2 regions of the Streptomyces sp. NPDC001056 genome follow, and region 1 is predicted to be linked to the other one. Evidence: predicted binding sites of a transcription regulator. Region 1 holds the regulator's gene; the other holds the start of a gene.

The links. Region 1 encodes HrcA, which represses chaperone genes, less so after heat shock. Its sites were predicted from a motif close to TTNGCACTCNGNNNNNCNGAGTGCNAA; they were not measured.
Region 2: a site for HrcA is predicted at 2,667-2,693, ahead of groES (co-chaperone GroES). Genes of this name have one in related genera too.

Annotation. Positions count from the first base shown of each region.
Region 1 covers NZ_JBSFLI010000050.1:10,915-18,113, forward strand. The annotation lists gene ACWDD7_RS34780 (S41 family peptidase) at 1-502, opposite strand, end outside; gene ACWDD7_RS34785 (hypothetical protein) at 611-1,144, opposite strand; gene ACWDD7_RS34790 (VOC family protein) at 1,305-1,697, opposite strand; gene ACWDD7_RS34795 (16S rRNA (uracil(1498)-N(3))-methyltransferase) at 1,717-2,463, opposite strand; gene ACWDD7_RS34800 (nitronate monooxygenase) at 2,460-3,548, opposite strand; gene dnaJ (molecular chaperone DnaJ) at 3,672-4,808, opposite strand; gene hrcA (heat-inducible transcriptional repressor HrcA) at 4,809-5,825, opposite strand; gene ACWDD7_RS34815 (MBL fold metallo-hydrolase) at 5,988-6,710, shown strand; gene ACWDD7_RS34820 (DUF3097 domain-containing protein) at 6,745-7,199, shown strand, end outside.
Region 2 covers NZ_JBSFLI010000006.1:66,035-73,233, forward strand. The annotation lists gene ACWDD7_RS09580 (THUMP-like domain-containing protein) at 1-797, opposite strand, end outside; gene ACWDD7_RS09585 (polysaccharide deacetylase family protein) at 889-1,791, shown strand; gene ACWDD7_RS09590 (hypothetical protein) at 1,914-2,507, shown strand; gene groES (co-chaperone GroES) at 2,840-3,148, shown strand; gene groL (chaperonin GroEL) at 3,273-4,901, shown strand; gene ACWDD7_RS09605 (ester cyclase) at 4,962-5,669, opposite strand; gene ACWDD7_RS09610 (SDR family NAD(P)-dependent oxidoreductase) at 5,753-6,526, opposite strand; gene ACWDD7_RS09615 (MOSC domain-containing protein) at 6,590-7,199, opposite strand, start outside.

The sequences.
Region 1 (7,199 bases):
GCAGCCGGACGAACCGTCCCTCCCCCTCCCGGTCGATCCACAACTTGCCCGCGGTGCCGCCGCGGTAGCGCTTCCACCAGGCGGCCTCGCGGCCCATCGGGGCGGACAGCAGCACGGGGTGCGGGCCGTGGGCGACCTCGCCGACGGGGCCGTACGGGAGGGTGGTGGCGGGTCCGCCGTCGAGGGGGACGGCGCGGGCCCAGGTGCGGCGCAGGCTGGGCTGGCCGGTGGTGCTCAGCGCGAGGACGTGGCCCTCGGGGGTCCAGCCGCGGACCTGGGTCCTCCAACTGCCCCAGTAGGTGAGGCGTTTGGCGGGGCCGCCGTCGACGGGCGCGATGTGCACCTCGGGGGCCCCGTCGCGGGTGGAGGTCCAGGCGAGGGTGGTGCCGTCGGGCGAGATGCGGGGATGGTTCACCGGGACGTTGTCGGCACTGGCCCGCCAGGCGCGGCCTCCGTCGAGGGGAGCCAGCCACACGTCGTCCTCGGCGACGAATGTCACCAAGTCGCCGTGCAGGTGCGGGAATCGGAGGTAGCCGGAGGTTCCTGTCGAAGCGCCCTGAGTCACCCCGTCACCTTACGCAGTGGCCGCCGTGCGCGTGCCCATTTTCGATCACTTGCCCTGCACGGGCAGGCAGGCGGGGTCGTTCGGGCACCAGACGGTCCGGGTGACGGTGACCGTCACCGCGGGCCGCGGGCCGACGGTCGCAGGGCCGGGCGGGCGGTACGTCGGTCCCGACGCGGCGTCGCAGTCGCCGAGCCCGCTGACGTGGAACACCTGCTTCCCCCCGACCCTGGCCCGCAGGTCCCCCCGCACACAGGCCCCGCTCACGGCCCGCGTCACCTCGCCGTTGACGGTGATCTTCCGCCGGTCCCGGGTCTCCCCCTGGCAGTCGACGGAGACGACGGCGGTCTCCCCCGGCGAGGGCGTCGCCCCGGTCCCGCCGCCCGAGTCACCGGTGCAGTTGAGCCAGCCGACGTCCACATGCGCCTGCTCCAGCCGGGCGGTGGCGGTCGTCCCGGTGGTGTAGGCGACGCTCGCCGACCCGAGCACATCCGGCTGACACGCCACGAGGGCCCCACCGGCCACGACGACGATCCCGGCGACGACGATCACCCGCGGCCGAATCCACATGAATGCCCCCATGCACGGCAGCGTGCCACCGCGCGGGGACGGACGGAAGCCCGCGTACGGCCACTCACCCGTTCGGAGTGCGTCGACGCCGACCCGGTGCGCGGCGAACGCAGGGTGCGGCGGCTCGCGTTGCCGGGACCGTCCACCGGTGGACGGTCCGGCACCGGCCTCCTCAGCCCCGCAGCAGCAGCCACTCCTGGAGTTCCACCAGGTTGCCCTCGGGGTCCTTGAGGTGGGCGACGCGCATGCGCTCGGTCAGGGGGGCGGGGGGTCGCAGGAGGGTGGCGCCGCGGGAGGTGATGGCGGCGCAGTAGGCGTCGAGGTCGTCGACGCGCAGGACGACCAGGGAGCGGTGGCCGTTGACGAGGGTGGCGAGTTCGGGGAGGAGTTCGGCCATCATGGCGCGGTCCTGGAGGGCGATGCCCGCGGAACCGGTGTGGGGGCTGAACTTCTCGTAGGGGCCCTCGGTCGCGCCGGACTGCGGCTTCAGGCCGAGGACGTCGGCGTAGAAGCGGTAGCAGGCGGCGAAGTCGGTGACGAGGAGCCGTACTTGGGCGAGTTCCATGGTGTCCCCCGGACGGTGTTCAGGACCAGCGGCCGGTGCGGCCCAGGAGGAGGGCCGCGGCGGCGGTGCCGGCGGTGGATGTACGCAGCACACTAGGCCCGAGGACGTACGCCTTCGCGCCCGCCTCCTCGAAGAGCGCCAACTCGTCGCGGGAGACGCCCCCTTCGGGCCCCACGACCAGTACGATCTCGCCCTCGGCGGGGAGTTCGGCCGTGGCCAGCGGCTCGCTGGCGTGCTCGAAGTCGGAGTGCAGCACCCCGGCGAAGTCGGCCTCGGCCAGAAGCGCCGCCACCTGCTTGGTGGTCGCCGCCTCCGCGACCTCCGGGAAACGCACCCGCCGCGACTGCTTGCCGGCCTCGCGCGCCGTGGCCCGCCACTTGCCGAGCGCCTTCAGACCCCGCTCACCCCTCCACTGCGTGATGCAGCGCGCGGCCTGCCACGGCACGATCGCGTCGACGCCGACCTCGGTCATCGTCTCGACGGCCAGCTCCCCCCGGTCCCCCTTGGGCAGCGCCTGCACCACCGTGATCCGGGGCCGCGGCGCGGGCTCCTCGGACACCTCCGGCATCCGTACGACCAGCCGGTCCTTGCCCTCGATGCCGAGCACCTCGCACACCGCGTAGCGCCCCGCGCCGTCGGTGAGCACGACCTCCTCGCCGGCCTCCAGGCGCTTGACCGACACCGCGTGCCGGCCCTCGGGACCGTCCAGGACATAGCGGTCGCCGTCCGGGGTGAAGTCCGGTACGACGAAGACGGGCGCGGTCATCGCTGTCCACCACCGATCACGGGACGCACGGCCAACTGGGCGCGGGCCTCGGCGAGTTCGGCCGCCAGCACCTCCACCAGCCGCCCGGCGGGCAGTTCCCGGGCCAGCCGGTGGCCCTGGCCCGCCCACAGCGCCATGCCCTGGGCGTCCCCGGCCTTGGCGGCGGCCTTGCGCAGTGGCGAGGTGAGGTGGTTGATCTCCGGGTAGGCGGCGGGCGCGTACGGCCCGTGCTCGCGCAGGAAGCGGTTGACCAGGGCGCGCGCCGGGCGGCCGGTGAACGCGCGGGTGGTCTCGGTGCGCGCGAACAGGGGGTTGGTCAGGGCCTGCTTGTGCACCTCGGGCGCACCGGACTCGGGGGTGGCGAGGAAGGCGGTGCCCAGCTGGGCCGCGCTCGCGCCCGCCGCGAGGACGGCGGCGATCTGGGCGCCGCGCATGATGCCGCCGGCGGCGACGACCGGGAGGCGGACGGCCTCGCGGATCTGCGTGATCAGGGACAGCAGGCCGATGCCGGTGCCGTCGTTCTCCGCGATGTCCCGGTGCGTGCCCTGGTGGCCGCCGGCCTCCACGCCCTGGGCGATCACGGCGTCCGCCCCGGCCCGCTCCACCGCGACGGCCTCCTCGGCGGTGGTGGCGGTGACCAGCGTGACGGTCCCGGCCCGCCGCAGCCGCTCCAGCGCCTCCCGGCTCGGCACGCCGAAGTGGAAGGAGACCGCGGGCACCGGGTCGTCCAGGAGCACCGCGAGCTTGGCGTCGTAGCCGTCGTCCCGGCCGCTGTCCGGATCGCCCAGCTCGGTCTCGTACCAGGCGGCCTCGCCGGCCAGCTGGTGGGCGTAGACCTCGACCGCGCCGCTCTCCGCGTACTCCGGCTGCGGCATGAACACATTGACGCCGAAGGGGCGGTCGGTGAGGCTCCGCAGCCGCTTGATCTCCTGGTACATGCCGTCGGCCGTCTTGTACCCGGCGGCCAGGAACCCGAGCCCGCCGGCCTCGCCCACGGCCGCGGCCAGCTCCGGGACGGAGACGCCGCCGGCCATGGGGGCCTGCACGATCGGGTGACGGAGAAGATCGGTCAGCGCGGAGGACATGACCGCATGGTGTCACGTCCCCCGAACAAGTCCGAATCGGGTGCCGGTCTCGGCATATACCGCGCGCACCTGCGCTTCTCGGCAGGTGACCGGGGCCGGGGGGCAGGGCCCCCGGCTCACCCATCAGCGTCCGTTGAACGCGTCCTTCAGCCGCGAGAACAGCCCCTGCTGACCCGGCTGGAACTGACCCTGCGGCCGCTCCTCGCCCCGCAGCTTCGCCAGCTCGCGCAGCAGTCGCTCCTGCTCCGGGTCCAGCTTCGTCGGCGTCTGCACCTCGACGTGCACGATCAGGTCGCCCCGGCCGCCGCCCCGCAGGTGCGTGACGCCCCGGCCGTGCAGCGGGATCGACTGCCCGGACTGCGTGCCCGGCCGGATGTCGACCTCCTCAAGACCGTCCAGCGTCTCCAGCGGCACCTTCGTGCCGAGCGCCGCCGCGGTCATCGGGATCGTCACCGTGCAGTGCAGGTCGTCGCCGCGGCGCTGGAACGTGGAGTGCGGCAGCTCGTGGATCTCGACGTACAGGTCACCGGCCGGACCGCCACCGGGCCCGACCTCGCCCTCACCGGCGAGCTGGATCCGCGTGCCGTTGTCGACACCGGCCGGGATCTTCACGGTCAGCGTGCGACGCGAGCGGACCCGCCCGTCCCCGGCGCACTCCGGGCACGGCGTGGGGACCACGGTCCCGAAGCCCTGGCACTGGGGGCACGGCCGCGAGGTCATGACCTGGCCCAGGAAGGACCGGGTGACCTGCGAGACCTCACCGCGGCCGCGGCACATGTCACACGTCTGCGCCGACGTGCCGGGCGCCGCGCCCTCGCCGTTGCAGGTGTTGCAGACGACCGCCGTGTCGACCTGGATGTCCTTGGTCGTCCCGAAGGCCGCCTCGTCCAGCTCGACCTCGATCCGGATCATCGCGTCCTGGCCGCGCCGGGTGCGCGAGCGCGGCCCGCGCTGCGACGCCGTACCGAAGAACGCGTCCATGATGTCGGAGAAGTTGCCGAAGCCACCGGCCCCGAAGCCGCCCGCGCCGGCGCCGCCGGACTGCGAGAGGGGGTCCCCGCCGAGGTCGTAGACCTGCTTCTTCTGCGGGTCCGACAGCACCTCGTAAGCGGCGTTGATCTCCTTGAACCGCTCCTGGGTCTTCGGGTCGGGGTTGACGTCCGGGTGCAGCTCGCGCGCGAGCCGCCGGAACGCCTTCTTGATCTCATCCTGCGACGCGTCGCGGCGCACGCCGAGAACGGCGTAGTAGTCCGTGGCCACTTACGACTCCGCCAGGATCTGTCCGACGTACCGTGCCACTGCGCGTACCGCTCCCATCGTTCCCGGGTAGTCCATGCGGGTCGGTCCGACCACGCCGAGCTTGGCAACCGCCTCGCCGCCCGAACCGTAGCCCACCGACACCACGGAGGTTGAGTTGAGTCCTTCGTGGGCGATCTCGTGCCCGATGCGCACGGTCATGCCCGGATCCTTCGCCTCGCCGAGGAGCTTGAGGAGCACGACCTGCTCCTCAAGGGCCTCCAGGACGGGCCGGATCGTGAGGGGGAAGTCGTGTCCGAAGCGGGTGAGATTGGCGGTGCCGCCGATCATCAGCCGCTCCTCGTTCTCCTCGACCAGTGTCTCCAGAAGAGTGGAGAGCACCGTGGAGACCGTACCGCGATCCTCGTGTTCGAAGGCGTCCGGCAGGTCCTCGACCAGCTTCGGCACGTCCGCGAACCGGCGGCCCGCGACCCGGCTGTTGAGCCGCGCGCGCAGGTCCGCGAGGGACGCCTCGCCGAACGGCGCCGGGCAGTCGACCATCCGCTGCTCGACCCGGCCGGTGTCCGTGATCAGCACGAGCATCACGCGCGCGGGGGCGAGCGCGAGCAGTTCCACGTGCCGCACGGTGGACCGGGTCAGGGACGGGTACTGCACGACGGCGACCTGCCGGGTCAGCTGCGCGAGCAGCCGTACCGTACGCGCCACGACGTCGTCGAGGTCGACGGCGCCGTCCAGGAAGTTCTGGATCGCGCGCCGCTCGGGCGCGGTCATCGGCTTGACGCCGGCGAGCTTGTCGACGAACAGCCGGTAGCCCTTGTCGGTGGGGATGCGCCCCGCGCTGGTGTGCGGCTGCGCGATGTACCCCTCGTCCTCCAGGGCCGCCATGTCGTTGCGTACGGTCGCCGGGGACACGCCGAGACTGTGCCGCTCGGTCAGGGCCTTGGACCCGACCGGCTCCTCGGTGCCGACATAGTCCTGGACGATGGCGCGCAGCACCTGAAGCCTGCGTTCACTCAGCATTCGCGCGCACCTCCAGCACGTCGTCCCCTTGTTCCCTCGGTTGTCCGCCTTGGCACTCTTCGCATGTGAGTGCCAGCGTTCCCCGGCCCAGTGTACGGCCGTGGGGTACACACAGGGCAAGGTCGGTGCCCCTGCGAGCGCTCCTGCGGTTAGCGTCGCGGTATGACGGTGACTTGGGAAGAGCACGGATGGCAGCGGCTGGCCACCGGGGTGGGGCGGTGTCGGCTGCCGGGCTGGGACTGCACGGCCGGGCTGGTCCTGGGCGCGGACGCGGCGCTCATGGTGGACGCCGGGTCGAGCCTCGCGGAGGGGGCGCGGCTGCGGTCCGCGGCCGAGGCGCTCGCCGGTGGACGTGTGACCCATCTCGCGCTGACCCATGTCCATTTCGACCATGTCTTCGGGGCCCCGGCGTTCGCGGGGGCCGCGGTGTACGCGGCGGTGGGGGCGGACGCGGTGTTCCGCCAGGGGCGCGACGAGCTGCGGCACGACGCCGTCCACCACGGGCTTCCGGCGGAGGAGGCCGAGGAGGCGGCGCTGGCCCTGGTGCCGCCGCGGCACCTGGTCTCCGGGGAGCGGACCCTGGACCTGGGTCCGGGCCGGCAGGTGCTGCTGGCCAACGTCGGTCCCGGGCACACCGCCCATGACCTGGTCGTTCTGGTGCCCGGCGATCCGGAGGTGGTGTTCTGCGGCGACCTGGTGGAGGAGTCGGGGGAGCCCCAGGCGGGCCCGGACGCCGTACCGTCGCGCTGGCCGGACGCGCTGGACCGGCTGCTGGCGCTGGGCGGCGAGGACGCGCTGTACGTGCCCGGTCACGGCGCGGTGGTCGACGCGGCGTTCGTACGACGTCAACGGGACGCGTTGGCGGCGCGTTTCGGCGTGTCATGAGCGCCGCCCCGCCGCTTCTCCTATCGTCATCCGAATGCGCCCACCCGTCTCCCACCGCCGCCCTTCCCCCGAGGGCCCTTCGGGCCCGCGCCCCCGTCCCTACTCCCCGGATCTGACTCCTCCCTGGAAGAAACCCCAGCAGGTGCCGGAGGTGCCCGCCGAGCCGGGGCTCGTCGTGGAGGAGCCCGGCACCGGGTTCTGCGGGGCGGTGATCCGCTGCGAGGCGGGCACGGTGACCCTGGAGGACCGCTTCGGCAGACACCGGGTGTTCCCGCTGGAGCCGCGCGGCTTCCTGCTGGAGGGCCGGGTGGTCACGCTCGTACGACCGGCGTCCGGCCCGGTGCGGCCCACCCGCACCGCCTCCGGCTCGGTCGCCGTCCCCGGCGCCCGCGCCCGGGTGGCCCGGGCCGGCCGCATCTACGTCGAGGGCCGGCACGACGCCGAGCTGGTCGAGAAGGTCTGGGGCGACGACCTGCGCGTCGAGGGCGT
Region 2 (7,199 bases), on a different contig from region 1:
GGCCGCACTCCGGGGTCCGGCAGCCCCCGCCCGAGCAGGGTGCGCGGGCCGGGCAGCAGGGTGGCGCGCACCGCACCCGGCGCCCCGGTCCCGAACCAGAGCACCGCCTCCTTCACATCGCCGCCGTCCGAGATCCACTCCGCCTCGGCCTCGGCGGGCACCGCCTCGTGCGGGATGCCGGGGGCGATCTTCAGCGCGGCGTGCGGCGCGGTGCGGGCGGCGGCCACGGCCCAGGACAGCGGCGGCGAGTACGCCTCGGGATCGAAGATCCGGCCTCGGCCGCCCCGCCGCGCCGGGTCCACGAACACGGCGTCGTACCCGGCGGTGTCCACCTCCGTGACGTCGGCCTCCCGCACCTCCATCAGGTCACCGAGCCCCAGGGCCTCGGCGTTCGCCCGTGCCACGGCCGCCGTCAGCGGGTCCCGGTCCACGGCGAGCACCCGGATTCCGGCCCGCGCCAGCGCGATGGCGTCCCCGCCGATCCCGCAGCACAGGTCCGCCACCGAGGTGACCCCGAGATCGGTCAGCCGCCGCGCCCGGTACGCCGCCACGCTCGCCCGCGTCGACTGCTCGACCCCGTTGGGCGTGAAGAACATCCGCTCCGCGTCCGCCGCCGCGAACTTGGCCGCCGCCCGCTGCCGCAGCCGGGCCTGGCCGAGCGCGGCCGACACCAGGTCGGCGGGGTGGTCGCGGCGCAGCCGGGTGGCGACGGCGAGTTCGTCGGCCGGGGCGGTGCCGCGGACCTCTTCGAGGAGGGCCCGGCCTTCGGGAGTGAGGAGGGGAGCGAGGTCGTTCACCGGGTCATTGTGGGCCAGTCGGTGGATGGTGTGCGCGCGGGCGGCGTCGTCGCCGGGGGAGCGGCGGCGGGGACTGCGAAGATCCAGCACCATGCGACTAGTAGTACAAAATGACAAAAGTCGGGCGCGGATCGCCCTCGGCTGCGGTGCCGCCGTCCTCGCCTCGACCGCCCTCGTGACCGGCTGCTCCGGCTCCGGCCCGCACGCCGCCCGCCCGGCGGCCGGCCAGGGCGCGGCCGCCCACCCCGCCCCGGACCTCCGTGCCGCCGAACACGCCCGCATGGTCGCCGCGGCGAAGCGCTGGGGCCTGGACGAGGTCCCGATCGCGCCCCCACGGCCGCCCGCGGTGAAGCCGCGCATCACCGCGCGCGCGGGGTTCGAGGTGGACCACCAGGACGACTGGGACCTGCCGCCGGTCTTCACCACGGTCCCGACCAAGGACAAGGTCGTCTTCCTCACCATCGACGACGGCTCGGAGAAGGACCCCCGGTTCCTGCAGATGATGCGGGACCTGAAGATCCCCTACACCGCGTTCCTCAGCAACTACCTGGTCAAGGACGACTACGGCTACTTCCGCAAGGCCCAGTCCTACGGCAACACCCTCAACAACCACACCCTCACCCACCCCTACCTGCCGGGGCTCTCCTACGAGGAGCAGAAGCACGAGATCTGCGACATGCAGGACATCATGCGGAAGCAGTACGGCAAGCGCCCGACCGTCTTCCGCCCGCCCTACGGCAACTACAACCAGGACACGCTGGTCGCCGCCAAGTCCTGCGGCATCAAGTACGCCCCGATCTGGAACGAGGAGGTGTACGTCGACCACTGGGAGTACCGCGAGGACGACCAGCGACTGCGCCGCGGCGACATCGTCCTCACCCACTTCCGGGGCCGCAGCGACTGGGACGGCACGATGGTCGACGACATGCGCCGCTTCCTGAACAAGGTGACGCGCGAGGGATATGCGGTGGCACGGCTGGAGGACTACCTGTGAGGCGCCCGGAGGGACGGCGGTGAGGCGCCCGGAGGGCCGCTCGTGACGGCGTGTTCGCGGGGCGGGTGCCCGGGGCGCCCGCGGGGGCACCGGTGAGGCGGTGGGCGCCGGGAGGGAGCGTCGTGCTCGCCGGGGCGCTCGCCTCGACCCTGTTCCTCGGGGGCTGCGCCCAGCCCGTCGCCCCCATCGAGCGCCTGGGCAAGAAGGCCGCCGAGGGGGTGCGCCCGCACGCCCGGCCCCTCGCGGCGCCCCCGTCCGGCCGCGCCCTGCCCCCGGTCGTGGACCACATCCCCACCCGCGACCGGGTCGTCTTCCTCACCTACGACGCCCCCGTCCGGGACCCCGGCCTCACCGCCGCGCTGCGCGAACTCCGCCGCCCGGTGAGCCGGTTCACCCCCGGGCGCGTGCCCCTGGCGGGAGCGTCGTACGCCAGCCAGCGCGCCACCCTCTGCGCCCGCCGCACCCGCCTGCTGCGCCCGCCCGGCGGGGAGTACGACCCGACGACCCTGCGCGCCGCCGCCGACTGCGGCGTCACCGCCGTCGTCCTCTGGCGCGCCGCCCTGACCCCGGCGGGCCTCACCTATCCCCGGGGTCCCCGCCACCTCCGCCGCGGCGACATCGTCCGACTGGTGCCCGGCGCCGCCACGGACCCTCTCCTGCGCACCCTCCGCAAGCGGAACCTGACGGTGGCCAGGCTGGAGGACTACCTCGGCTGACCGGCGCCGGCCGGTCCACCGGCCCGTCCGGCGTTCGAGGACGAGGACGCGGACCGAGGACGGGGCTTCCGGGGCGCGCGCCCCCCCGGGGGACGGCGGGCGGACCCCGGTGCGAAACGCCCTCCGGTCGCCCGAGATCGTCCGACGCGCCGCACGGCATTGGCACTCCGCTTGACCGAGTGCTAATCCCGGTCATAGTCTCGGCTCTGGCACTCCCCCCTGGAGAGTGCCAACAACGCGACGGGCAGGTCCGGCACCCGCGACGACGGATCGACCTGGTCGCCACCTCAGACAGTTAACCCCGTGAGATCTCCGAAGGGGGAGGTCGGATCGTGACGACCGCCAGCTCCAAGGTTGCCATCAAGCCGCTCGAGGACCGCATCGTGGTCCAGCCGCTGGACGCCGAGCAGACCACGGCCTCTGGCCTGGTCATCCCGGACACCGCGAAGGAGAAGCCCCAGGAGGGCGCCGTCCTCGCCGTGGGCCCGGGCCGTTTCGAGAACGGCGAGCGCCTGCCGCTCGACGTCAAGGTCGGCGACGTCGTCCTGTACAGCAAGTACGGCGGCACCGAGGTGAAGTACAGCGGCGAGGAGTACCTCGTCCTCTCGGCTCGCGACGTTCTCGCGATCATCGAGAAGTAATTCACCCCGAGCGAACCTTTGCTCTGAACTGCGCCCCTGGCCCCCTGCGACCGATAACGAAGCCGGGCGCCCGGGGCGCAGTTCGTCTTTTTCACCCACAGATTTCGAGAGGGCTCCCGCTGTCATGGCGAAGATCCTGAAGTTCGACGAGGACGCCCGTCGCGCCCTTGAGCGCGGCGTCAACAAGCTGGCCGACACGGTGAAGGTGACGATCGGCCCCAAGGGTCGCAACGTCGTCATCGACAAGAAGTTCGGTGCCCCTACCATCACCAACGACGGTGTCACGATCGCCCGCGAGGTCGAGATCGATGACCCGTACGAGAACCTCGGCGCGCAGCTGGTGAAGGAGGTGGCGACCAAGACCAACGACATCGCGGGTGACGGCACCACCACCGCCACCGTGCTCGCCCAGGCGCTGGTGCGCGAGGGCCTGCGGAACGTCGCCGCCGGCGCCTCCCCGGCCGCCCTGAAGAAGGGCATCGACGCCGCCGTCAAGGCCGTCTCCGACGACCTGCTCGCCACGGCCCGCCCGATCGACGAGAAGTCCGACATCGCCGCCGTGGCCGCGCTGTCCGCCCAGGACCAGCAGGTCGGCGAGCTGATCGCCGAGGCGATGGACAAGGTCGGCAAGGACGGTGTCATCACCGTCGAGGAGTCCAACACCTTCGGTCTGGAGCTGGACTTCACCGAGGGCATGGCCTTCGACAAGGGCTACCTGTCGCCGTACTTCGTCACGGACCAGGAGCGTATGGAGGCCGTCCTCGACGACCCGTACATCCTGATCCACCAGGGCAAGATCGGCTCCATCGCGGACCTGCTGCCGCTGCTGGAGAAGGTCATCCAGGCCGGCTCCAAGCCGCTGCTGATCATCGCCGAGGACGTCGAGGGCGAGGCCCTGTCGACCCTGGTCGTCAACAAGATCCGCGGCACCTTCAACGCCGTCGCGGTGAAGGCCCCCGGCTTCGGCGACCGCCGCAAGGCGATGCTTCAGGACATGGCCGTCCTCACCGGCGCCACCGTCATCTCCGAGGAGGTCGGCCTCAAGATCGACCAGGTCGGCCTCGACGTCCTCGGCTCCGCCCGCCGCGTCACCGTCACCAAGGACGACACCACGATCGTCGAGGGTGCCGGCAAGGCCGAGGACCTGAACGGCCGCGTCGCGCAGATCAAGGCCGAGATCGAGAACACCGACTCCGACTGGGACCGCGAGAAGCTCCAGGAGCGCCTCGCGAAGCTGGCCGGCGGCGTGTGCGTGATCAAGGTCGGCGCCGCCACCGAGGTGGAGCTGAAGGAGAAGAAGCACCGTCTGGAGGACGCCATCTCCGCGACCCGCGCCGCGGTCGAGGAGGGCATCGTCTCCGGTGGTGGCTCCGCCCTGGTGCACGCCTCCAAGGTCCTTGAGGGCAACCTCGACAAGACCGGCGACGAGGCCACCGGTGTCGCCGTGGTCCGCAACGCGGTCGTCGAGCCGCTGCGCTGGATCGGCGAGAACGCCGGCCAGGAGGGCTACGTCATCGTCTCCAAGGTCAAGGACCTGGAGAAGGGTCAGGGCTACAACGCCGCCACCGGCGAGTACGGCGACCTGGTCAAGGCCGGCGTCATCGACCCGGTCAAGGTGACCCGCTCCGCCCTGGAGAACGCCGCCTCCATCGCCTCCCTGCTGCTCACGACCGAGACCCTGGTCGTCGAGAAGAAGGAAGAGGAGCCGGAGGCCGCCGCGGGCCACGGCCACAGCCACGGCCACGCCCACTGAGCCCCACCGCTCCGACCGAAGGCCCGGCACCCCGCGAGGGGTGCCGGGCCTTCGGCCTGCCTACTGCTCCAACTCGTCCAGCGCGCCCAACTGCTGCATCAGCCCCAGCTGGTCGTGCTGCCACCAGGTCTCGGTGATCTTGCCGTCCGGGGTGAAGCGGAAGAAGGTCATGCCGGTCATGGTGACGCGGCGGCCGGTGGGGGCGATGCCGAGGAAGTCGCCCGTGTGGATGGCCCGCCAGGTCCAGCGGGCGCAGGCGCGGTCCTCCTGGGCGAGGACGTCCTCGACGGTGAAGTCGGAGTCGAAGGCGGCCCGCCACATGCGGTACTCGGCGCGGGCGTTGTCCAGGCCGATGGTGTCCTGCGGGTTCACCGGGTCGTGGCTGTGCACGTCCTCGTCCAGCAGGTCGTTGAGCGGGGGCAGCTCGCCCGGGGCCGCGAGGGTGGTGAAGAACCGCCGCACGGTGCCCTCGGCCGACAGGTCGTCCCGAACGACGTCGAGATCCATGAACACGGGCGACTCGTCGCACAGGGCGGCCATCTCCCGGAAGACCTGCTCGGTCTCCGGCAGGCCGGAGTTGCGCAGCGCGTCCTCGTACGAGGCGAACTCCACGACCTCCACGAGGTGCGCGGCGTCCGAGCGGTCCCGGCCGACCAGTGTGTGGGTCGCCGTCCGCCGTCCCCTGGTCCGCGCGATCCAGTCGTCCATGAGCCGGTTCATCTCGTCCGGCCGGCTCGTCCTGCAGTCGATGAGCTGTACGAAGGTCATGGCGCCGCCTCCGGCCCCCCTGGTCCGGTCTTCCCTCCCATTTTCGCACCGGACCGCCGACGGCACCCGCCTTGCGCGAACGGCTACTGCGGGCCGTACTTGCGCCCGGTGCGGGCGGTGACCCCGCCGAGGAGCCCGCGCGGGGCGATCTTCACCAGGCCCATCAGCGCCTTGTAACGGGGGTCCGGGATGGACAGCGACTTGCCGCGCGCCAGGTCGGCGAGGCCCGCCGCGACCAGCTTGTCGGCGTCCAGCCACATCCAGCCGGGGATGTTGTCCGTGCCCATTCCGGCCCGCTGGTGGAACTCGGTGCGCACGAACCCGGGGCACAGGGCCATCAGCCGGACGCCGCTGCCGGCCAGGTCCCGTGCCGCGCCCTGGGTGAACTGCACGACCCACGCCTTGGACGCGCCGTAGGTGCCCCGGGGCACGAAGGCCGCCACCGAGGCGACGTTGACCACCCCGCCCCGGCCGCGCTCGCGCATCGCCTCCGCCGCCGCCGAGGTCAGCCGCAGCACCGCCTCGCAGTGCACCTTGAGCATCGTCAGCTCGTCGGCCATGGAGACGTCCAGATAGCGGCCCTTGTTGCCGAAACCGGCGTTGTTGATCAGCAGGTCGACCGGGTTCTTGCGGTCGCCGAGCCGGTCGGCGACGGTCTCGATGCCCTTGTCCCCGGAGAGGTCGGCGGCCAGCACCTCCGCCTCGATGCCGTGCCGGTCGTGCAGCTCGGTCGCCTGTTCGTGCAGCCGGGCGGCATTCCGCGCCACCAGGACGAGGTCGTGCCCGTCAGCCGCCAGGCGCCGCGCGAAGGCGGCACCGATCCCCGCGGTCGATCCCGTAATCAGAGCCGTTGTCATGGCCCAAGGGTAGTGACCGCGGGGGATACCGGCAGGTGGTGTCCGCCATGCGGTGACGGGGCCTCAGCGGGCCTGCGCGGCGACGTACTTGCGGGCCGCGGCCAGTGCCTCCGGATGCAGGTGCTCGGCGGCGGCGAGAAGCCGGGGCAGCAGGTCCCGCTCGGTGGTGGTCGCCCGGAACTCCATCGCCGCGGTCACCCCGTGGGCGGGCCGGTGGACGATCTCGACGCGGTCGCCCGCGCGTATCTCGCCCGGTTCGATCACCCGGAGGTAGGCACCCGTTGCGCCCTTCCGGGTGAACCTGCGGACCCAGCCCTGTTCGCCCAGGTGGCCCTGGAAGGTGCGGCAGGGGATACGGCCCGAGGACACCTCCAGGACCACGGTCGGACCGATCCGCCAGCGCTCGCCGATCAGCGCCCCGGAGACGTCGAGCCCGTCGGTCGTGATGTTCTCCCCGAAGCAGCCGTTGGCCAGGGTGCGGCCCAGTTCGCGCTCCCACTGGTCGAGATCCTCGCGCGCGAACGCGTACACCGCCTGGTCGTTTCCGCCGTGATGCTTCAGGTCGCACACCGCGTCCCCGGCGAGCCCGCTCCCGGCGGTCCCCTTCGGGCCCGGCGCGGACACCCTCACCGGGCCGTCGACCGGCCTCTTGTCGATGCCCGTCAGGCCGTCC